One region of the Sphingomonas sp. Leaf38 genome, then DNA from elsewhere that is predicted to be linked to it. Evidence: riboswitches for the same ligand, from Rfam matches in the RefSeq annotation. Region 1 holds a riboswitch; each other region holds the start of a gene.
What was found. Region 1 has a riboswitch for cobalamin ahead of ASE88_RS10185 (TonB-dependent receptor plug domain-containing protein). Riboswitches for the same ligand answer to the same signal wherever they lie in the genome.

Region 1 (7,281 bases):
GCGTCCGCCAGTTCCGGACGAGGGCGTCGCCGTCGAGGCGCAGGCGTAGGGGTGCGGGAATGTCGATCACCCGGGGCGGGATAGTGCCCCGGGCGCGGCGCGTCGATGATCTTTCATTTGGCCTGCCACGGCTCGGCCGCCGCGTCGCCCGGCCTACTCGCGCTCGACACGCCCGACCGGGACCAGCAGGCGGCGGTCTCCATCGTCGAGCGGCGCGACGCGGACGCCGAACACATGCGCGAGCGTGTCCGCGGTCATCACGTCCGCGACCGGACCGAACGCGACCACGCGACCGTCGGCGATCAGCAGCGTATCGTCCGCTGCGCGCTGCGCCTGGATGAGGTCATGGAGGACGATCACCACCCCTGCCCCGCCCGCCGCGTAGGTGCGCAGCCGCGCGAGCAGGTCGATCTGGTGCGAGGGGTCGAGGCTGGCGAGCGGTTCGTCGGCGAGCAGCCAGCGTGGTTCGCCCGCCAGCACGCGCGCGAGCAGGACGCGCGCGCGTTCGCCACCAGAGAGTTCGCCGATCGGGCGATCGGCAAGGCGCGTGGTTTCGGTGTCGTGCATTGCGCGGTCGACGGCGGCGCGGTCCTGCGGTGACGGGGCAGCGTGCGCCCCGAGATGCGGCAGGCGACCGAGCGCGACGACGTCGCGCGCGACGATGTTCCAGTGCACCGTCGCGTCCTGCGGGAGGTAGCCGATCGCACGCGCGCGCGCACGCGGGTCCATCGTCGCGACGTCCTGCGTGTCGAGCCGGACGCTGCCCGCGCTCAGACTGATGAGCGCGGCGGCGGCTTTGACCAGCGTGCTCTTGCCCGCGCCGTTGGGGCCGAGAATTGCGGTGACGCGGCCGGGGCGGAGATGCGCCGACACGTCTTGGAGCACGGTGCGCTTGCCGAGCCTCACGTGTAGCGCGTCGACGATCAGATCCATGCGCGGCCCCGTTCCCTGACGAGCAGGCCCAGGAAGAACGGCGCGCCGATCATCGCCATCGCGACGCCGAGCCGCACTTCGCCCGCGCCGGGTGCGAGCCGGACAAGGCTGTCCGCGGCAAGCACCAGCGCAGCGCCCCCGAGCGCGGAAGGCAGCAGCAAGGCGCTCGGGCGGTGGCCGAAGATCGGTCGCAGCAGATGCGGGACGACGAGGCCGACGAAGCCGATCACGCCGGTCACCGCGACGCCCGCGCCGACGACGAGGCCGGTACCGAGCACGACCAGCCACCGCACGCGGCCCATCCGTATGCCGAGCGATCGCGCCGCCGCCTCGCCCAGCGACAGCGCATCGAGCGCGCGGCCCGTGCCTAGCAACAGGACCGCGCCGAGCAGCATCGGCGGTAGTGCCAGCTTCAGGTCGTCCCAGCCGCGATCGGTCAGCGCACCCATGATCCAGTCGATCACCTCGGCAACCGCATAGGGATTCGGCGCGATCGAGATCAGGAATGCGGTGAGCGCGCCCGCAAGGCTGGCGAGCACGGTGCCCGCGAGGATGAAGGTGATCGCGCTCGGCGAGCGCCATGTCAGCGCCGCGAGCAGCGCGACCGCGCCGCCCGCGCCGATCATCGCCGCCACGAAGATCGCGGGTCCCGAACCAAGGCCGAACACGATCGCCGCAACCGCGCCGAGCGCTGCGACCGACGACACGCCGACGACCGCCGGGTCGGCGAGCGGATTGCGGAGATAGCCTTGCAGCACCGCGCCCGACAGCCCGAGCGTCGCGCCGAGCGCGAGGCCGAGCACCGCGCGCGGCAAGCGCAGCTCGAGGATGATCCACCAGCGCGGGTCGCGCGAGAACCAAGCGTCGAGCGGCACCCAAACCTTGCCACAGCCCAGCGACAGGCCGAACAGGACGACCAGCAACAGCGTCAGCGCGGCGAGCTTGCGTGCTCGGCTCACGCGACCGTCGCCCGGATCGCGGCAAGGCGTTCGAGTGCGGGCGGGATAGTCGGGCCGCCGCAATTGATCAGGACGCGTGGGAAGACGGCGTGCGGCGTGGTCGCCAACAGGCGCTGGCGCAGCGCGGTGCCGCGGCTGGTTCGCTCGGGCGCGATCACGATCGCGGGCGGTCGGGTCACGATCGTCTCTGCCGAGAGCGTGCCGGTCTGCGTCAGGCCATAGCGCGCCGCGGCGTTGCGGAGGCCGACGCGCGTCATCATCTCGTTCAGCAACGTGCTCCCCCCGGTCGCGAGATCGCCGCTGATATACAGCAGCGCGCTCGGCGACGGACCATCCTTGCGGCTCCAGCGGGTCAATGCGCGATCGATAGCGGCGTTGATCCGCGCGCCCCCCGCCGGCGCACCGACGGCATCGGCGATCTGCGTGACCTGCGCCTGGCTCTCCGCGATCGAATCGGGGATGCCGACCAGCAATGTCTTCAAACCGGCCCGCGCGTAAGCCGCCTGCGTCGCGGACGGGGTGTAGGTGCTGGCGATGACGAGATCGGGATGCAGCGCGATCACCTCCTCGGCGGTCCCGGCGGTCGTCCGGAACCGGCGCGCCACGGCGAGCGGGATCGAGGTCCCCGACGCGTCGTGCGAATATTGGCTGATCGCGGCGATCCGCGATGCGGGCAGGATCCGCACCAGCACCGAATCCACGCAGGGATTGGTCGAGACGATCCCGCCGCCGCCGCCCGCGCCGGGGGACCGCGCGCAGCCCCCGAGCAGGAGCGCGAGGAGGATCGCCCCGCGCCTCACTTCAGCCGCAACCGCACGCCGCCATACGCCGCCCGGCCGTAATTCCCGTAGCCCGCGATCGTCTGATACCGCGAGTCGGTGAGGTTATCGACGCGGCCGTAGAGCGCGATCTGGTCGTTGACCGGCAGCTCCGCGCGAACGCTGGCGAGCGCATAACCGTCGAGGCGCGTCGCGTTGGCGGCGTCGTCGAAGCTGTCGCCGACCATCGTCACGGTACCGCCGACGGACAGGCCGAACGCGAACCGATAGTCCGCGTCGACGCTCGCGGTCTGCTTGGGACGGCGCGCGAGATGCTTGCCGAAATCGTCGCCGATCGAACGGTTCTCGGTGTCGATATAGCTATAGTTAGCGGTCAGCGTCAGCGCATCGACCGGGCGCACCGCGAGCGTGAATTCGACGCCGTCCGCCTCGGCGCGGGCAACGTTGTCGTATACGCCGAACGGCCGGTCAACGCACTCGACCGCGATGCAATCGCGGAAATCGATCTGGTTGCGCGTACGGCGGTTGAAATAGGTCACCCCGACGCGTGCGCGATTGCCGAGAAACGCCTGCTCGACGCCGACGTCGAAGTTGCGTGCCGTCTCCGGATCGAGGTCGCCATTCCCGTATTCGGAGAAGAGCTGGTACAAGGTCGGCGCCTTGAAGCCCTCGCCATAGCTCGCACGCACCGTCGTCCCCGTGCGCAGCGCCAGCGCCGCATTCGCGCCGAACGTCGTGTGATTGCCGAAATCCTCGTGGTCGTCGTTACGGACGCCGCCGGTCAGCGTGAGGATATCGATCGGCTTGACGATCAGCTGGCCGTACACGCTGGTGATGCCGGTATCGGCATAGCTGAAGCCGTCATTGTAGCGGCTGTTCTCGCGCTCGACACCCGCGACGACGCGGACCTGGTCGAGCGGACGGAAGTCGCCCTGATATTCGTAACGCTCGCTGCGGCCGCGACCGAGGAACGACACGTCGCCGCCCGGCTGCGAGAAATTGTCGCGGTTGATGTCGGCGATCGTGAACGCGACGCGGTTGTTGAACCGGCCATCGGCGAAGTTCGCGTGCAGGCCGGCATAGCCATAGAGTTCCTGCGTGGTGCCATAGGCGGCACTGTCCGCGACCACGAACGTATTCGGGTCGAACCCGTCGTCGATGTCGACGCGGCTGTCCGCGAAATAGCCGCGCAGGTCGAGGCCGATGCCCGGCGCGAACTCGACGCCCAGCCGCCCCGTCGCACCGTACTGGCGATATCCGTCGCGCTCGGTGCCGCTTGCCGCGGACGAGATGCCGTCGCTGCGCAGGTAGCCGCCGGTCAGCGAGCCCGATACCGGGCCCTTCGCGCCCGACACGCCCGCGCTCGCGAACACGCTGTCCGCATAGCCATATTCGGCGTTGGCGCGCGCCTGCAAACCCTCGGTCGGCGCGGCGGTGATGATGTTGACGACGCCGCCGATCGCCTGGCTGCCCCATGGCACCGAGTTCGGTCCGCGCAACACCTCGATCCGCTCGACCGAGCTCGACAGGAGATTGCCGAAATTGAAGCCGCCGCCGGTCGACGACGGATCGTTGACGCGGACGCCGTCGATCACGACCAGAGTCTGGTCCGCCTCGGCGCCGCGGATGCGGACGCCGGTCAGCGCGCCGACTGTGCCGTTGCGCGTGACGGTGACGCCAGGCGTGGTCGCGAGCAGATCGGATACCACGGTGGTCTGCCGGCGCTCGATCTCGGCGCGGTCGATCACCGTGACGGCCTGGCCGATTTCGCTCAGCGGTTGCGCGGCGCGGCTCGCGGTGACGACGATGTCCGAGGCATCGCTATCGGGAATCGTCTGGGCGTTCGCCGGTGCCGCGATCGTCGCGGCGCCTAGGAGGAGGAAGAACTTCGTCATCAGGCACGTCCTAACCAGAACCGCCTGCGACCATTCGCGGGGCGGCCAGACGTCTCTCGCTCGAGGGAACCCGGCGGGACCGGAGCACTCGTCCGCGCCGGACACCCGCCCGCGCAGTGGATCGACCGTGAGAGGCAGGTCTCCTGGCTTCCGGGTCGCCGCGCCCACCCCGCCTTCCCAGGCTGAAACCCAGTGGCATCTTCGGGGTGGCCGCTATCCGGTCACAGTTGCGGGTACAGCGCCGGTCTTGCGGATGGGGTCGCACCGACCCGGCCCGCGCACCGACTTCCCTTTTGATCCCGTCGCCGGGAACCCTTCACGCGAATGGCATTAGTCGCGCGCTCTGCACGGGTCAACGCAGCGGATACCGCCGTAATCCTGTCCCGCGACGACGAGACTATGACGCGGTTAGCGCAAACCGTAACGCAGACCGACCCAGATCGTTCGCGGCGTCGCGCGCTCGACGATGTTTGCGCCGCTTATCCCCGCCTCGACCCGCTCGTTGAGGACATTCTCGGCCCGGAACTCGGCTGTCAGCGAGCGCAGGATCGGCAGCGCCGCATAGGCATCGAGCGTCGTCGCCGGATCGAGCACGCGCGTATTCTGGTCGTCGTCGAACTGCTGGCCGATATGCCGCACCGTCAGCGACACCGCCGCCGCATCGTGTCGCCAGTCGACCGTTCCCGACACCTGGTCGCGTGGCGTCTGCGCGGGTCGCAAGCCGTCCAAGGCGGCGGTGATCCCCGAACCCTCGACCGTCGAATTGGTGTGCGACCACGACGCCTGCACGCCCAGTCGCCCAGGGCGATACGCCGCATCCAGTTCGAAGCCGTGCGCACGGATCGCGTCGAGATTCTGGCGGACGCGATAGGTCGTCACCCCCGGCAGGATCTGTGGCGGATTGGTCGTCGTGACGTTCGCCACGGCTTCCTTCAGCCGGTTATGGAAATAGGTTGCGGCGATGCTCACGCCGGGGGCCGGGGTCAGCGTCGCCCCGGCTTCGACCCCGGTCAGTCGCTCCGGCGATAATTGGGCGTTCGCCGCGGTCGCGTCGTTACCGACCCGGAAAGGGCGATAGAGTTCGTTGAGCGTCGGCAGGCGCCAGCCGCGATAGCCCGCTGCGCGCAGCGTGATTGCCTCGACCGGCTGGTACGCCACGCCCGCCCGGCCGGTCGTCTCGCTGCCATCGCGATCCGCGTAGCGCAGATTGGTCAACGCAGCGCCGCCCGCGAGCGGTCGTTCCGACAGATAGCCGCCATCGATCGACCACCAGTCGACCCGTGCGCCCAGACTGAACGTAAAGCTACCCGCGACGACGCTCCCATCGGCGAACGCGCCGGTTGTCGTCGTGCCCCCCCCCGCCTCGCGCCGACGCGACGGTACGGCGTTCACGAACGTATAGAGCTCCTGCGTCTTGCCGCTCACGTCGCGGATATCCGCGCCGACCCTGAGCGTGATGTTCTCGCCCAGCGGCGGCGCGATCTCGATCCGCCCGCCGAGCCCTGTCGCCGGCGTGTTATACTGGTTCAACGACTGGGTCGCGGTCGTCCGCGCGGCATTGATACTGTTGAAGCTGCTCGCGAACGCGCGCGTCTGCAGATACGCCAGCGCCGAATAGCCCCAGGCGCCGCGGCCGATCAGGCGAAGGCTGGCATCCGCTCCCTCGCTCCTGTTGGCGGTGAAGTCGCTCCCCCGGTCGCGCCGGTCGGTGAATGCGCTCGCATTCATCTGCAATTCGGTCTTCGCATCGATCCCGACGACCGTCCGCAGCGCGCCCGACGCCTGTTCGTACGGGGCGGCATGATCGACGATCCCGCGGCTCTCCTCGACGGTCGGCGTAAAGCCGTCACCACGCGCGTACGCGCCCGATAGCGTCGCGAACCCCGATCCGCGCACCAACGCTGCCGACGCTTGCCCGTCGACCGAGTCGCGACTGCCATAGGCGACGCTGCCCTGGACCGGGGTGAGTTGATCGGGTGTCGCGCTGTCCAACTCGACCGTCCCGGCGAGCGCACCCGGCCCCTGATACCCGCTCCCGCCGCCACGCGTCACGCGGATGCGCCCGAGCCGCCCCGTCGCATAGGCCGGAAACGCCACCCAGCCACCAAATGGATCCGCCTGCGGCACGCCGTCGAAGATCAGCAGCGCCCGGCTCGACGCATTGCCACCGATCCCGCGCAGCGAAATGCCCTGGCTGGTCGGGTTCGCGCTCCGCGAGTCGGAGCGGCGGAACTGCTGCAACCCGGCGACGTCGGCGAGCACGCTCTCCAGCCGGTTGCTCGCATTCGCCTGGATCCGGGCGCGATCGATCGTGACGATGTCGTAGGCACGATCGCCCGGCGCATCGGCGAGCCCGCGCCCGGTCACGACGATCTCGGTGGACTCATCGGCGGCAGGTGCCACGACCGACTGCGCAAGCGCCGGACCGGAGGACGCGAGCGCGATAGCGAAAAGCGAAGGACGAATCATGGCCCCCGCATGACAGCTTTTCGCGATATCTGAAGGCCCGGAATAGCGTCGGCGGCAAAAAGCCCTGCTACAGGATGAGCCTAACCGGCGGAATACACACGCATCGGGATAACGAAGGGTGGCCTACTCCCCCGCCCATTCCTTGAGCAGCGTATAGGCAATCGCATAGGGCGGCGGCGCGACGAACGGCCCCTCCTCCCCGCGCAACACCGCGCGTACCATTTCCCGCGGCACCCACATCGCATC
Region 2 (7,281 bases), on a different contig from region 1:
AGTCGTCGACACCTCGCTCCGAAAGTCCGCCGCTTCATCGATCTACTGGCGGGTAATATCTGATACTCAGGGCGTCGGTTTCGGGAAAGCTGGCTGCGATGAAACCGTTACCGTGCGAGCCGTTTCCAGCCAAGCCAGATGCCGCTTATCGATGTCACCACACCGGCGATCGAGAACAGCCAGATCAGACCATCCCAGGCCGGGCGGTGCAGCGTCAGGATGTTCAGATCCCATTTGTGGAGGAGGTCGAATACCCAGCGGTACGCTCTTTGTCGTTCATCGACCGTCCGGAGAATTTCCCCGGTAGCAGCATCGATATAGAACCAGGTCTGCGCCGGATCGGCGAAACGGAGCTGCAACACTGGCAGACGCGGTAGCATCCCGACCGCATACCAATATGCATCGGGCGCCGTCAGGCGATCGACCGAGCGTAGCAGCGCGGGGCTCTCCAGATGCCGTGCGGCCCTCACGATGGCAGCCTCGGTGGCTTGAGACGGCGCGAGTGTTGCCGCATTCAACACTATTCGCCGCCCGTCGTGATAGGACAGCAGGATAAGCGGAGTTCTCGCATGGTCGGTCAACTCCGCTACAACCGCACCTGCGCCTGCTATGCGGAGACGGTCGAGTGCCAGGCCCGGCATCGGATCGGATGCCTGATATGTTCGCATCGCCGCCTCGCCCGGCTTCGTCCCGCCAAACAGATGGCCGGGGTCGACCGACAGCCACCCGCTGAAGATCCAGGCGACTAAGAAGGCGCCACCCACTAGTCCCGCGACATGATGCCAGAGCATCCAGCCTTTGTAGGGCGTCATCCGCGCGCCTTTGAAGCGCCGTGCGCCGATGCGGGTCCGCAGGATGCCGATCCACATCCCTGCAACCGCCGCGGCGATGCAGGGGCCGGATACCCACAGCACGACCTGACGCCAGGCCGATTGATCCCGTCGCAGCACCGTCGGATAGAGCCAGTGCGGCACCGAACCGAGCCAGTTCCAGAACCGCTCGCGACGCGTCGTTACTTGAACGACGGCGCCCGTAGTCGAGGACACATAGGCCTCCGTGCCGGACGCATTGGCAAGCGCAACCTTCCAAAGGGGACGGTGTCGATCGAAGCCGCCAGCGACCGTCCACTGATCGCGGGTCAGCCGTTCTACGTGCTGCGTCGGTGCGTTGCCAAAGTGGCCAGCGACCCGGCCGGCGTAAAGAGCGTCGACCGGTCGCAGGACAGCGCCGCGACTGGCCGAGACCGTCGTGTGCGTTCCGTTCCATCCGGTCACGCGCCAGACAGGCGTGCCGTCGCGCATTTCGAGCAACAGTGCCTGTGGTAACCGTCCGCCGTCCAGCGGAGGCGGCACGTTCACTGCTGGCCAGTCGATTGCCTCGCCCCCAGCCAGCGTCTCGGCTGGCGAGAGGGAGGGGTAGGGCACGTAGAGCATCACCAGCCCGGACAGAAACCACATGGCGAAGAACAGGCAGCTGGCGATGCCGATCCAGCGATGAACGAGGTACAGCCAGCGCCGGGCAGTCTTGCCAAGCGCCGGCCGTATGAAGGCGTTAAAAGCTGGCACGAAGCGACACGTCGATTGAGCGGGGACGACCAAGGACCCACTGCTGATTGTTGTACGTGCTTAACGCGTAGGCCCGGTCGAACAGGTTGTAGGCGTGGATATCGACCGCGAGGCGTCGCGTCACCGCATAGGAAAGCGTGGCATCGACCGTGGTGTAGCTGGGGACGCGGAAGCTGTTGGCGTTGTCCGAATAGCGGCGCCCGACGTAGCGCAGCCCGGCGCGTGCCTGGAGCGCACGCGTGGCGTTCCAGCGCAGCCAGAGATTGGCGAGCGTCTCGGGCACGTCCGGCGGGGTATTGCCGTTGAAGATCGAGCCGCCGGAGACGAAGTCGTCGAACGTCGCGTCGAGCACGCTGCCGTTTGCATCGATCCCGACACCGTAAGGCAGATCGAGCGACACCGCAGCCTCGATACCCCTGGCCGATCGCTGGCCGACCTGCTCGACCGGGCTTGTCGGGGTCAACTGTGCCAGCAGGCGTTTCTTGACGATGCGGTAGGCGGCGAGGGTGGCGGTGCCGCGACCGTCGAGGAACACCGCCTTGGCGCCGACCTCGACCTGATCGCCCACCGCGTTGCTGAACTGCACCTGCCCGGTCGAATAGGTGGTCAGCGTCCCCAGCGGGTCCACGCCGGTGGCATATTGCGCATAGAGCGACACCGTCGGGATCGGCTGATAGACGCTCCCGACCCGCCAGGTCACATTGTGCAGCCGCTTGTCGAGCGCGAACGTCTCGGTGCTGACGCCGCCTGGATCATCGATCCACCAGCGGCGGATCGTGTCACGCTCGTAGCGCACGCCACCGACGATCGAGACGTGCGTCCCGAGCTTCAGCCGGTCCTCGGCAAAGACCGCATATTCGGTGGTGCGTGTGCGATAACGCGGTGCGATGCCCTGTGTGTCGATGATCAGACCGGGATCGAACGCCGCGGGATCGACCTCCAAAATCTGGGGATCAGACCCGAAATTGTGTGAATAGGTCAGTTTGATGAGGTTGACGTCGAAGCCCACGATAAGGTCGTTGCCGACGCCATCGGCGACGTCCGTCCTGAGCGTCACGCTGCCCTGATCGCCCCATTGCGTCTGGTCGTGGACGATCCCGGTCATGTCGGTACGCAGGATGCCGCCCGGTGTGCCGGTGTTGCCACTGGCGTTGGCGCAGACGCCGTCCGCGGCGATCCAGCAATAGCTTTCGAGATTGAGCCAGGAGCGTTTGGAGGTGAGGCGATAGGCCTGGTTGCTGACGGTGACCATGTCGTTCGGCGTCCAGTCGACCTGCAGGCTGGTGCGGTTGTCGCGGTAGCGAATATAGCCGTCGCGCGTGTTGTAGTTGCGTTTCCGGATGCGGTCGTCGAGCCGTCCGCCGATCAGCGGCGTACCGAAATAGCGCATCGGCTTCTGATCGCCGTAATCGTCCCGCGCGGTGATGACGAGCGTGTCGGTCGGTGCCCAGCGCAGCGTCCCCGAGACGGCATGGCTGCGCGACTGGCCACGATCGACATAGCCGTCGGACCGCCGATAGCTGCCGTCGATCCGGTAGGAGAGGCGCTCGGTGATCGGCCCCCCTGCGCCGGCCGCCACATGCAAGCTGTCCTGCGAGCCATAGCCGATCTCGCCTTCCATTTGCGTCTGCTGCGTATGGGGTTTGCGCATCAGGACATTGACCGCGCCGCCCAGCGCACCCTGGCCGTAGAGAACCGAGGCCGGGCCGCTCAGGACGTCGATTCGTTCGACCATCCAAGGATCGGTCGGGAAGGTAATCGTGCCGGCAGCCGGAAACAGCCTTATGCCGTCGATGAGTTGGAGCACGGATCCCTGACCGCTGAAGCCTCGTGCGGCGAGCGCGGTGCCGCCATTGCCGGGGTTGCCAGCGTTGCTGATGCCCGGTGCGCGGCTCGTCGCGTCGATCACCGACATGTCGCCGCGCGCGCGGATCGTGGCGCCATCGATGACCGAGATCGTCGCGGGGGTCTCGAGCGGCGTGAGGCGCAGGCGGCTGCCGGTCTGATTTGGCGTGGTTAGCGTGTCGCGGGCATGCTGGCCGATAACCAGAATGTCCTCATTGTCGGTGGCAGGCAAAGACTGAGCGTTGAGCGGTGCTGCGAAAACAGGCGACAGCAAAGCGCCCGCGAACGCGAGGCGAGACAATTGGAACGGCATTACGGTAACCCCCGGGGCGTCGAGCGAACCCGGCAGGGACCTCCCGCGAACGGCCGACATTCGCGCCAGCCGGACGCCATCGCGACCGGCACGCATGCCAGTGCGGTCCCCACCGCACACGTCGTCGCTCGACGGAGTACCGTGCCGCGGCCACCCCCTGGGCCAGGCAAGAGCGACCAGACGCCGGCAGGTCTCCTGGCTCACGGGTCGTCACACGATGCACGGCCTTCCCAGGCCTTCGTAACTTACGTCCGGCCCAGTGGCTGCCCCTTCCTATGAGGGAAGGAGCGATATGCATCGCGCTCGCCGCTTACAGTTGCAGGGACAGCCTCGGATTCAGGCGGCGAACCACCTTCACCGCGTTCCCTATTAAGTCCCTCTCAGGACACCGACGCGATCATGCCGGCCTGCTTCAAAAGCAGATCAGCGCCGCCGATGTATCCCGACCAATGCCTTCGGGCAATCGCCATAGCCGAACGTCACGGTCTAGCGTCCCTACCGGCTTTCCCCATAGCGAGGGATCGCTCATCCATGATCATCATGTGGTGGTCAGATGTGGGAAAAACCGGTCTGCATCTCCACGTTGCGGCGACCAGTGTTTTGCGCCGCCTGCGCCGACCGGCCGGCGCTTGGCGCATATCTGGGGCCGTTCTATGTACCGACTCCAGAAACGGCGAGTGCGCAAAAACTTTGGCTGCGGAACGCCGTTCCCCGTCAAAGTGCGTCGTACCGGAAGTCGCGAAAGCATGCCTCTCCGCTACCCGCCGAGTGGAGGTCGGGACGCAACATGGGGGAGTCGCCCCGGACATCATGGTGATAGCCCGACACCTCGATGCCTCGATACACGCGTTGCCAGGTCTTGCCGGCATCGCCGCTGGTAGGGACCGCAACGATGTGGCGTGCGTTCGTGATCCGTGTCGGCATGCGGCGTCCATGCTCACTGGCCGGACGCCTGAGCGCAAAGCCAGGTCCGCGCGGCGCCTCAGCGGGTGGCATGCACGTCGGTATCGGGATCAACTTGGCCTCTCGCGGAGGTTCTGGAAGTAGAGGCGGGGAGGCACTCGTTCTTGGCGCGGTCGGGACCTCGCAGGTGCACTTGGAACGGCTTGAGACGGTCGCGGATGCTCGGCAGGGTCGCGAACCGGTCGATCGAGGGGAGCATGTGGTTCGCAGAAACATGCCCTCAAGGCCGAAGCTGTCGAACAGCGCTTCCGACGCTCTCGCCCGCTCGCTTATCATTGGCCCGTCTCCGCTCACCTCACGAAGATTGAATCAGACCATCGAGACTGTTGCAGGGTGAGCTTATCGCCATAATCGACCAAGCGCGGACATTCCGCGTTGCCTGCAATCCTTCTCCAACGGCCGTTCACGCAATTTCAAGCGTCGGTCCTTGCGATCAGGCGGTCAGGCGTTGGGTAACCTTGCCGCGCTGGGACTCGATTTCGGATCGGGCGCGTTCCAGCACTTCGACTTCGGTTGCGGCCAGCATGTCGTCGACTACGCGGCGGAGATGATCGCGCATCGTCTTGCGCGCCTGCGCGGAATCGCGGGCGCGCAGCGCTTCGACGATCAGGCGATGTTCGTCGACGCGGGGGTGGATGCCCTCACGGCGGGCCTCGGCGAACATATGCACACTCAGGGGTGACTGCTCGCGCAGATTCCAGAGCATCTCGACGACGGTGCTGATGACTGTGTTGCCGGTCGCTTCCGCGATCGAGAGATGGAAACGACGATCGGCATCCATCGCCTCCGGGCTGTCGGGGAGAGCCGATGCCATGTCCTCGAGTGTCCCGTCCAATATCGCCAGCGTTTCGTCGTCGATCACCGTCGCAGCGACCGCGGCTGCCTCGCCCTCGAACAATATCCGGGCCTCGATCAGTTCAAATGCGCCGACATCCAGCTCCGCCGGGTTCGCGACGTCGGTCGGCGACGCAATGACATAAAGACCGGAGCCATGGCGAGCCTCGACCAGTCCGCCGATCTCGAGCGCGATCATCGCCTCGCGTACCGTCGGGCGGCTGACCGAAAAGTCCTCGGCCAGTTCACGTTCGCCAGGCAGGCGCGTGCCGACGCGATAGCGGCCTTGGACGATACCTTCGGTGATCGCGGACGCGACCCGCTGGTAAAGCTTTTCCGTGCGCTGTTTCATTACTTGGAAGATCCCACATCACCCCGATTGACACAATAGGCCAATTCGGCCAAATTGGCCTTGCCAAAAGGAGAGGCCAATTTCCCGTCGCCGAGAGGCCCGGGATTGGCCGCCCTGATGACAAGCAATGCACTGCTGGCACCGACCGGGGACATACCACGGCGGACCATCGGACCGATGGAAGAATAGGGGGAGGTCTATGACGCACGTTGCGAATATTCGTCGGAATACGCTGGCCGCACTGCTCGGTGCGACAATGTTGACCGCCATACCGGTCGCTGCACAGCAAGCGCCCGCCACGCCTGCACCGACCGTGACGCCGGCATTGCCCGCGCCCAATCCGGCCACGCCGACCGTCGCGACGCCTGCCAATCCGTCACAGACCACTGCCGCCGATCCGCAGTCGCAACCAGAGGCAGCGGAACAGCCGACCGCGGACATCGTCGTCACCGGTTTCAAGCAGAGCTACGCCGACGCGATCCGGTCGAAGAGGTCGGAAATCGCGATCACCGACGGTATCTCGTCGGACGGTCTGGGCCGCTTTCCCGATCTCAACGTAGGCGAGGCGTTGCAGCGCGTGCCGGGTGTTCAGATCAACCGCGAGGCCGAGGGCCGCAACGCGACGATCAACCTGCGTGGCCTGCCGGGCGAATATGCACGTCTGACCTTGAACGGCGTCGCATTTGCCGAACCCGTCCTGACCGAAGCGGCGCCGCTCGGCGCGTTCAATGCCGACATCTTCAGCGCCATCGTGATCGACAAATCGCCGCTCGCCAACGCGCAGTCGGGCGGCCTGTCCGGCAATGTCGATCTCCAAATCGCGCCGGCGCTCAGCCGCAAGGAAGGCGGCTTCGTCAAGGGCGCAATGGAATATAACCAGTTGGGCGACAAGTTCGCGCCAGCCGGAACGGTGGGATACAACCACCTGTTCTCCGACAGCTTCGCCATTTTCGGCGTGCTGGCGTATAAGAAGGAGAATTTTCGCCGCGATACTGTGCAATTCAACAGCTATTCAGCCTTCTCGGCCGCGCAGGCCCAAGCCAATGCCTCGACGCTGGGTTCCTATTATTCGCGTTCGGCGGCATGCCCCTCGTGCACGGGTTCGAACGGCACCGCCGGGGTGCTCTACAACTCTCAGCTGCGCCAATATGCCCGACTGAACAACGGCGACCTGTACACCGGCGCCGCCGGCGCGGAATGGAAGCCGAACGCGCAGACACGGATCGGCGTGACCGGTTTCTACACCGATCGCAAGTTACCCAAGACCAATCAGTATTTCTCGATCCTCAGCAATAACGACGCCAGCTTCGTCACGCCGACCAGTACGCCGGTAAAACTGGCCGACGGGCGTTATGTCGTCACCGACTACGACTTCACGAACCCCGATGCGCGCATGTCGACGCGGCGGC
Region 3 (7,281 bases), on a different contig from region 1:
AGCCGACCGGGCAGCCGATAATCGCGGCGGGGCGCGGGCAATCCGGGTCCTCGAGCATGTTGAGCAGGTGGAACAGCGCGGTCGGCGCGTTGCCGATCGCGACGACCGCGCCGGCGAGGTGCGGGCGCCAGAATTCGAGCGCGGCGGCCGATCGCGTGTTGCCCATCGCGCGTGCGAGGTCGGGGGTCTCGGGGGCGTGCAGCGTGCATAAGATGCGGTTGTCCGCAGGCAATCTGGCACGTGTGATGCCTTCGGTGACCATCCGCGCGTCGCAGAGAATCGGGGCGCCCGCCTGGAGCGCGCGGCGCGCATCGACCGCGAAGGTCGGCGAGAACCGGATATGTTTCGCGAGGCCGACCAGCCCGGCGGCGTGGATCATGCGGACGGCGACCGGCTCTTCTTCGGGTGAAAACCGGGCGAGATCGGCTTCTGCGCGGATCATCGCGAACGACTGGCGATAGATCGCCGCGCCGTCGGTTTCATAGGCGTACGGCATTCAGGCGGCTCCGAACTGAGCGAGGATCTGCGCGGTATCGAGCCCCGCGCGGGAAGGGGGGGCGCCGGCGCGCGCGTCGAACGCGAGGTCGTAGCGGCCGTCGCGACCCGTCAGCGTGACGTCCGCAGTGGTCGCCCGCGCGCACCCCTTGGCGCACCCGGAAACGTGGAGGCGGCCGGCGACGTGGGGCGCGAGGCGGCGGGCGAGGTTGCGGGTCTCGACCGTGGCCTGAGGGCAGGCGGGCGCGCCGACACAGGCGTCGGTGCGGAGCAGCGCGGTGGACGGCGTGGTAATGAAGGCGGCGGGATCGGGTGTAGCCGCGAGCGGCGACTCCGTTTCGAGGATCGCGATATGCCAAGGCGTCAGGCGGATCGCGCGGATCGCGGGCTCGGCCTCGAGCAGGTGGGTCAGCGCCGATGCTTCGATGCGACCGAAGGGCAGGCCGAGCGCGTGCGGGCCGGGCTCTAGCCGCGGTGCGCAAGCCGCGGGGGGGATCGTCGCGGCGGCCCATTCGGGCAGCGGTGCGTGATGACGCGCCATGCGGCCGCTGGCGGTGCCGCCGGTTTCGCCGAACCAGCAGGCGAGCGCGATCAGCTGGTCGACTTCGGTGCCGGGCGATAGCGGCGTGCCCCGGTCCCGGCCGTCGGCGCGGAGGATCAGGTGGCCGCTCGCGGCGCGTTCGATGCGGAAGTCCGCGGGTGCGTCCGCGAGCATCGGCGCGGTGCCGGCGTCAATCGCGAAGCCGACCTTGCCGGGGAGCTCCGGCAGCTCGTGCAGTCGGGCGCGCAATTCGGAGGCGATGCGGTGCGTGTCGTCGCCTTCGCGCCAATCGGGGGCGACGAGGATGTTGGCGCGGGCCTCACGCGTCGGATCGGGGTCGATCAGGCCGAGTTCGAGCATGGCGTCGATCAACGGGCGCCATTCGTCGTCAGAAACGCCCCGGATCTGGAGGTTGGCGCGGCTGGTGACGTCGATCTGGCCCATGCCGTGGCGCGCTGCGGCGGCGCACAGGCCGATGATCTGAGCCCGGGTCAGGCGGCTCAGCGGCGGGCGGATGCGGACGAGCAGGCCATCGCCGGCCATCATCGGGCGCCACGCATCGGGGCACCAGCCCTTGACGACGAACGCGCTCATGCCGGCAGCTCGAGCTGCGCGAGGATCGAGTTGCGGCGCGTCGGCCAGAGACCGGCGGCGTGGAGCGCGGCAAAGCGCGCCTGCATGGCCCCGAGCGCTTCGGGGTTGGCCTGTGCAAGGAACGCCCGGACGTCGTCACGGCCGAGCGTCGCATCGTGATAAAGGTCGATCAGTTCGGGGCGGACCGCGCCGGCTAGATGCGCGAACGCGCCGAGATGGTCGAGCGTCGCGGCGATCTCCGCACCGCCGCGAAAGCCGTGGCGCATCATGCCATCCACCCAGCCGGGATGCGCGCGGGCGTGGACGACGCGGGCGATCTCTTCCTTCAGCGGGCGGGCCCTGGCCTGGCTCGGGTCGCGCGCGTCGAGATGGTAGAGCGTGGCGTTTCCGCCTGCGACCGATTGCGCGGCGGCGAAGCCCGCTTCGTGCGCGGCATAGTCTGCCGCGAGGAGCAGGTCGGTCTCGGGCAAGTCCTGCACGTGGACGAAGGCGTCGGCCGCGGCAACGCGGTCGCGGATGCCGATAGGGTCGAAGGTGTCGTTGCCGTCGTCGAACGCGTGGGCGGAGGCCGACAGCCACGCCTTGCCGGCATCGAGGCGCGCCTCGGGCGTGTAGGTTTCCGCGGCGTCGCCCATGCTCAGGCCGTAGCGGCCTGGTTCGGGACCATAGACGCGCGGCGTCGACGGTTTGCCGACGAACGGGTTCCAGTCCGCGGGCTCGTCGCGTGCGCCGAGCCCGCGTACGGTCTGGCCGAACATCGTGCACAGCGTCGGGAAGGCGTCGCGGAACAGCCCGGATATGCGCAGCGTGACGTCGATGCGGGGCCGGTCGAACGTGGCGAGCGGGAGGATCTCGACGCCCGTCACGCGGTCGGACTGCATGTCCCAGACGGGCTCCGCGCCGAGCAGATGGAGCGCCATCGCGAACTCCTCGCCCGCGGTGCGCATCGTCGCCGACGCCCAGAGGTCGACGACGAGCGTGCGGGGATAGTCGCCATGGTCCTGCAAATGGCGGCGGACGAGTTCGTCGGCGAGCGTCACGCCCTGGCGATGCGCGGCGCGCGAAGGAACGGCGCGCGGATCGGTGGTGTACAGGTTGCGGCCGGTCGGGACGACGTCGGATCGACCGCGCCACGGCGAACCGGACGGACCCGACGCGACACGCTTCCCCTGGAGCGCCGACAGCAAGCCGGCGCTTTCCGCCGCCCCGTGCTCGCCGCGGCCGTAGATGTGCAGGCCGTCGCCATATTGGCTCTCCTTCACGTCGCACACGAACGTGTCGATGCGCGTGATCGCGTCCGCTGGCGACTGCGCATCGTCGAGCCCCAGCGTCGCGGCGAGGCCGGTAGCGGTCGCTTCGTCGCGAATGTCGCGCTGCAGCCGGTCGCGCCGCGCGGGATCGAGGCCGTCGGCGTTGGAGAATTCGTCGAGCAACGCTTCGAGGCGGCCAAGCCCGGCGCCGGTGCGCGTCCGTTCGAGCGGCGGTGGGACATGGCCGAGCGTGACCGCGCCGATGCGGCGTTTGGCCTGCGCGGCTTCGCCGGGATCGTTGACGATGAACGGGTAGATCACGGGCATGGCCGCGGTCAGCGCCTCGGGCCAGCACCCGTCGGACAGCGCGACCGACTTGCCGGGCAGCCATTCGAGCGTGCCGTGCGCGCCGACATGGACGAGCGCGTCGACCCCGCGGGCGCGCAGCCAGAGGTAGAAGGCGACATAGGCGTGCGAAGGACAGCGTGAGAGATCGTGATATTCGTCCGCGCGGTGCTCGCTGCGACCGCGTTCGGGTTGCAGCGCGATCAGCGCGCCGCCCTGGTCGATCGCGGTGAAGGCGAAGTCTTCGCCAGGCTCGCCCCAGACGTCGTGAAGCTCCTGGCGGAGCTCTGCCGGGAGCTTTTCAAGCGCGGTCCGATACGCGGCAAGCGGCCAGCAGATCCGCGACGTCGCAAGGTCGCGGTCGTCGGGCGTGATCGCATAGCCGGCGGCGGTGAGATCGGCGAGGATCGCGTGCGTCGACGCCAGCGCGTCGAGCCCGACGGCGTGCGCCATCTGGTACGCCTTGCCGGGGTAGGTCGACAGGACGATCGCGATGCGGTGATCGGCAACGGGCCTGCTGGCGAGGCTGGTCCACGCTGCGATCCGCGCGGCGATGGCGGCGATGCGGTCCGGGTCGGCGCGGTGTTCGCGGCGGGTATATTCGAGATCGCCGTCCCGGGCTGCGGCTTCCTTGAAGCTGGCGACGCCGGCAAACACGCGGCCGTCCACTTCGGGCAGGACGACGTGCATGGCGAGGTCGGCGGGCGACAGGCCGCGCTTCGCGCCCGCCCAGGCGGCGCGGTCGGAGGTCGCCAGCGCGATCTGGAACACCGGGACTTCGGCGCCGTCGAGCGGCGTGGCTTCGGTCGCCCCGCGCGCGGAGAAGGCGGTGGCGTTGACGATCGCAGCCGGCGCCAGCGGGCCCACCCAGCGCGCCAGCCAGCCGGCTGCGTCGGGCGCTTTCAGCGAGGGCGCGAACAGCCCGATCACGTCGAAGCCCCGTCCGGTCAGTGCGGCGTGGAGCGCCTCGATCGGGTGGAGATCGGCCGCGGTGAGATACGAACGGTAGAAGACGATCAGCACGCGCGGGCGCTTCGCGGTCAGCGCGAACGCGGCGGGGCAGGTCACGCCGTCCTGCGGCTGCCATCCCCCCACATCGGCGATCGCGCGGACCCCGGCGACCGGGCCGGCATAGCAGCCCGCGGCGAGCGCGAACTGCGCCAGCGCCGCGTGCGCCGCGACCGCGCCGCCGGTATCGCACAGCTTCGCGAGGTGGCGAAGCGTCGAGAGCGGGATCGTCGAGGCGGCATCGAGCCGCGCATCGATCCGGCCGTCCGCGGCCAAGACCGCCAGCGCGATGCCTTTTTCCCGCGCGAGATGTTCGACCTGTTGCAGGCCGTAACTCCAATAGGAGCGCCCGCCGATCAGCCGGATCAGGATCCCCTTCGCGCCCGCCAGCGTCTGCTCGACATAGGTATCGACCGACAGCGGGTGCTGGAGCGCCGCCAGGTTCGCGAGCCGCAGCGACGGCAGGCGACGCCCGGCGGCGTCCGCACGCCGCCAGCCCGCGGCGAACGCGCCGAGGTCGCCGTCGGAAAAGGACAGGACGACGAGGTCTGCGGGGGATTGCGCGAGATCCTGCGGGACCGCGTTCTCCTCCAGCCCGTGGGTCTCGCGGAAGACGACGTGCATCGTGGCGCCTCAGGCGTCCAGCGCGGCCTTGATGCGGGCCTCGTCGATGCGATCATGCTCGGCGATGACCACCAGTTGCGTGCGGCGGGGCTCGTCGGCGCGCCAGGGGCGGTCATATTGCGTGCGGACGCGTGCGCCGACTGCCTGGACGAGCAGGCGCATCGGCTTGCCGATGACCGCGGCATAGCCCTTCACGCGCAGGATGTCGGCGCTGCGGGCGAGCGCCTCGATCCTGGCGGCAAGCTCGGCCGGATCGGCGATCTCGCCCAGCGCGACGACGACGCTGTCGAAATCGTCATGCTCGTGATCGTCCTCGCCGTCGTGATGCGAGGGGCGGGCGGCGATGTCGTCCTCGGCAGCGGCGTTCAGGCCGAGGATCACGCGCGGGTCGATGATGCCGTCGGTCAGGTCGATCACCGGAAGCGGGCGGGCGGACTCGGCGGCGATGACCGCCCGCGCCTTGGCGACGCCCTCGGGACCGGCGAGATCGACCTTGGTGAGCAGGACGAGATCGGCGCAGGCGAGCTGGTCCTCGAACACTTCCGAGAGCGGCGTCTCGTGATCGACGCTCGGATCGGCCGCGCGCTGCGCATCGAGCGCGGCGATGTCGGGCGCGAACCGGCCGGCGGCGACCGCCTCCGCATCGGCAAGCGCGATGACGCCGTCGACGGTGATGCGCGAGCGGATCGCGGGCCAGTCGAACGCCTTAAGCAGCGGCTTGGGGAGCGCGAGGCCCGACGTCTCGATCAGGATGTGATCCGGGCGCGGGTCGAGTGCGAGCAAAGTCTCGACGGTCGGGATGAAATCGTCGGCGACGGTGCAGCAGATGCAGCCATTGGCCAGTTCGACGACGTTCTCCGCGGGGCAATCGGGGATCGCGCAACCCTTGAGGATGTCGCCATCGATGCCGAGCGTGCCGAATTCGTTCACCACGACCGCCAGCCGGCGGCCGCCCGCGTTACGGATCAGGTGGCTGATGAGCGTCGTCTTGCCCGCGCCGAGAAAGCCGGTGACGATGGTGACGGGGACTTTTGCCAAAGTGGGCGAGCGGTCCGACATTCTTGTTCTCCTTCGAGCATACGCAGGCACGCACGACCTTTCGGCCGCACGCGTTCGTCGCTCAGACGGAGTACCGTGCCGCGACCATCCCCTGGATCAAGGCAAGAGCGACCGTTACGCTGGCAGGTCTCCTGGCTCACGGGTCAAAGCTCGACACACGCCTTCCCAGGTCTTGGACCCAGTGGCTTCCCTCCTCGCGAAGGGCCTGTGCGTCTCGCTCACCGCTTACAGTTGCAGGGACAGCCGCGGCATTGGGAGGACATCCTCCCGCACCGCATTCCCTTTCAAGCCCCGAAGGGCACCGGCGCGATCTGTTGAAGTTCGGTAAAACCGAGCCTCGGGGTGGGACCTAAAGGACTTTTCACCGGGCCGCCAGCTATCCGTGCACGACCTCGATCTCGTCGAAGCGTTTCCAGCGATAGATCGCAAAGCTCAGCACCCAGCACAACACGAACAGGCCGATGATCGCAAAGCCGAGGCCGTTGAAATTCTCGCCCAGCGCGGCCGCCAGGTCCCACACGCCCCCCGACAGGCCGAGCTTGGCACCCAGCAGCGCCAGCGTCTCGATCCCGCCGATCGCGATCGCGACGATTGCCGAGATCAGCGTGATCGTGATGTTGTAGTAGAGCTTGCGGATCGGCTTCACGAACGCCCATTCATACGCGCCGAGCATGACGACACCGTCCGCCGTGTCGACCAGCGCCATGCCCGTCGCGAACAGGATCGGGAGCACGAGGATGGTGCCGATCGACAGACCGTCCGCGGCCTGGCTTGCGGACAGGCCGAGGATCGCGACCTCGGTTGCGGTATCGAAGCCGAGCCCGAACAGGAATCCGAGCGGCGCCATATGCCAGCTGCGCGTAACGAGCCGGAACATCGGCCGGAATAGGCGCGCCAGCAGGCCGCGGTTGCCGAGCAGCAGATCGAGGTCTTCCTCGACATAGACGCCGCCGCTGCGGACATGGCCGAAGGTCCGCCAGACCGAGCGCAGGATGACGAGGTTCATCGCCGCGATCGTGAACAGGAACACCGCGGAGATGACGGTGGCGATCACGCCGCCGACCTGTTTGAACGCCTCGAACTGCGCCAGTGCGCTGGCGGTGAGTGCGATGGCGACCGCGGCGATCAGCACGATCCCCGAATGGCCGATCGCGAACCAGAAGCCGACCGTGATCGGGCGCTGGCCGTCCTGCATGAGCTTGCGCGTCACATTGTCGATCGCGGCGATATGATCCGCATCGACTGCGTGGCGCAGGCCCAGCCCCCAGGCGAGCAACGCGGTGCCGAGCATCAGCGGCTGCGCATGGAACAGCGAGAACGCCCAGCCCCAGGCGGTGATATTGGCCGCGACCAGGCTTGCGAACA

Region 2: another riboswitch for cobalamin. It lies ahead of ASE88_RS02740 (TonB-dependent receptor); the one in region 1 lies ahead of ASE88_RS10185 (TonB-dependent receptor plug domain-containing protein).
Region 3: another riboswitch for cobalamin. It lies ahead of cobW (cobalamin biosynthesis protein CobW); the one in region 1 lies ahead of ASE88_RS10185 (TonB-dependent receptor plug domain-containing protein).

The regions. Positions count from the first base shown of each region.
Region 1 covers NZ_LMLD01000011.1:601,470-608,750, reverse strand. Annotated here, with positions in the region: gene alr (alanine racemase) at 1-61, opposite strand, end outside; gene ASE88_RS10200 (ABC transporter ATP-binding protein) at 154-933, opposite strand; gene ASE88_RS10195 (FecCD family ABC transporter permease) at 924-1,892, opposite strand; gene ASE88_RS10190 (ABC transporter substrate-binding protein) at 1,889-2,692, opposite strand; gene ASE88_RS10185 (TonB-dependent receptor plug domain-containing protein) at 2,689-4,566, opposite strand; cobalamin riboswitch at 4,682-4,898, opposite strand; gene ASE88_RS10180 (TonB-dependent receptor) at 4,975-7,035, opposite strand; gene nudC (NAD(+) diphosphatase) at 7,159-7,281, opposite strand, start outside.
Region 2 covers NZ_LMLD01000009.1:67,539-74,819, forward strand. Annotated here, with positions in the region: gene ASE88_RS02730 (LysR family transcriptional regulator) at 1-63, shown strand, start outside; gene ASE88_RS02735 (hypothetical protein) at 108-1,598, opposite strand; gene ASE88_RS02740 (TonB-dependent receptor) at 1,552-3,819, opposite strand; cobalamin riboswitch at 3,891-4,131, opposite strand; partial or broken gene ASE88_RS19340 (xylan 1,4-beta-xylosidase) at 4,438-4,689, opposite strand; gene ASE88_RS02745 (FadR/GntR family transcriptional regulator) at 5,120-5,872, opposite strand; gene ASE88_RS02750 (TonB-dependent receptor) at 6,072-7,281, shown strand, end outside.
Region 3 covers NZ_LMLD01000009.1:391,929-399,209, reverse strand. Annotated here, with positions in the region: gene ASE88_RS04070 (precorrin-8X methylmutase) at 1-496, opposite strand, end outside; gene ASE88_RS04065 (cobalamin biosynthesis protein CobG) at 497-1,630, opposite strand; gene cobN (cobaltochelatase subunit CobN) at 1,627-4,857, opposite strand; gene cobW (cobalamin biosynthesis protein CobW) at 4,867-5,916, opposite strand; cobalamin riboswitch at 6,020-6,237, opposite strand; gene ASE88_RS04050 (HoxN/HupN/NixA family nickel/cobalt transporter) at 6,293-7,281, opposite strand, start outside.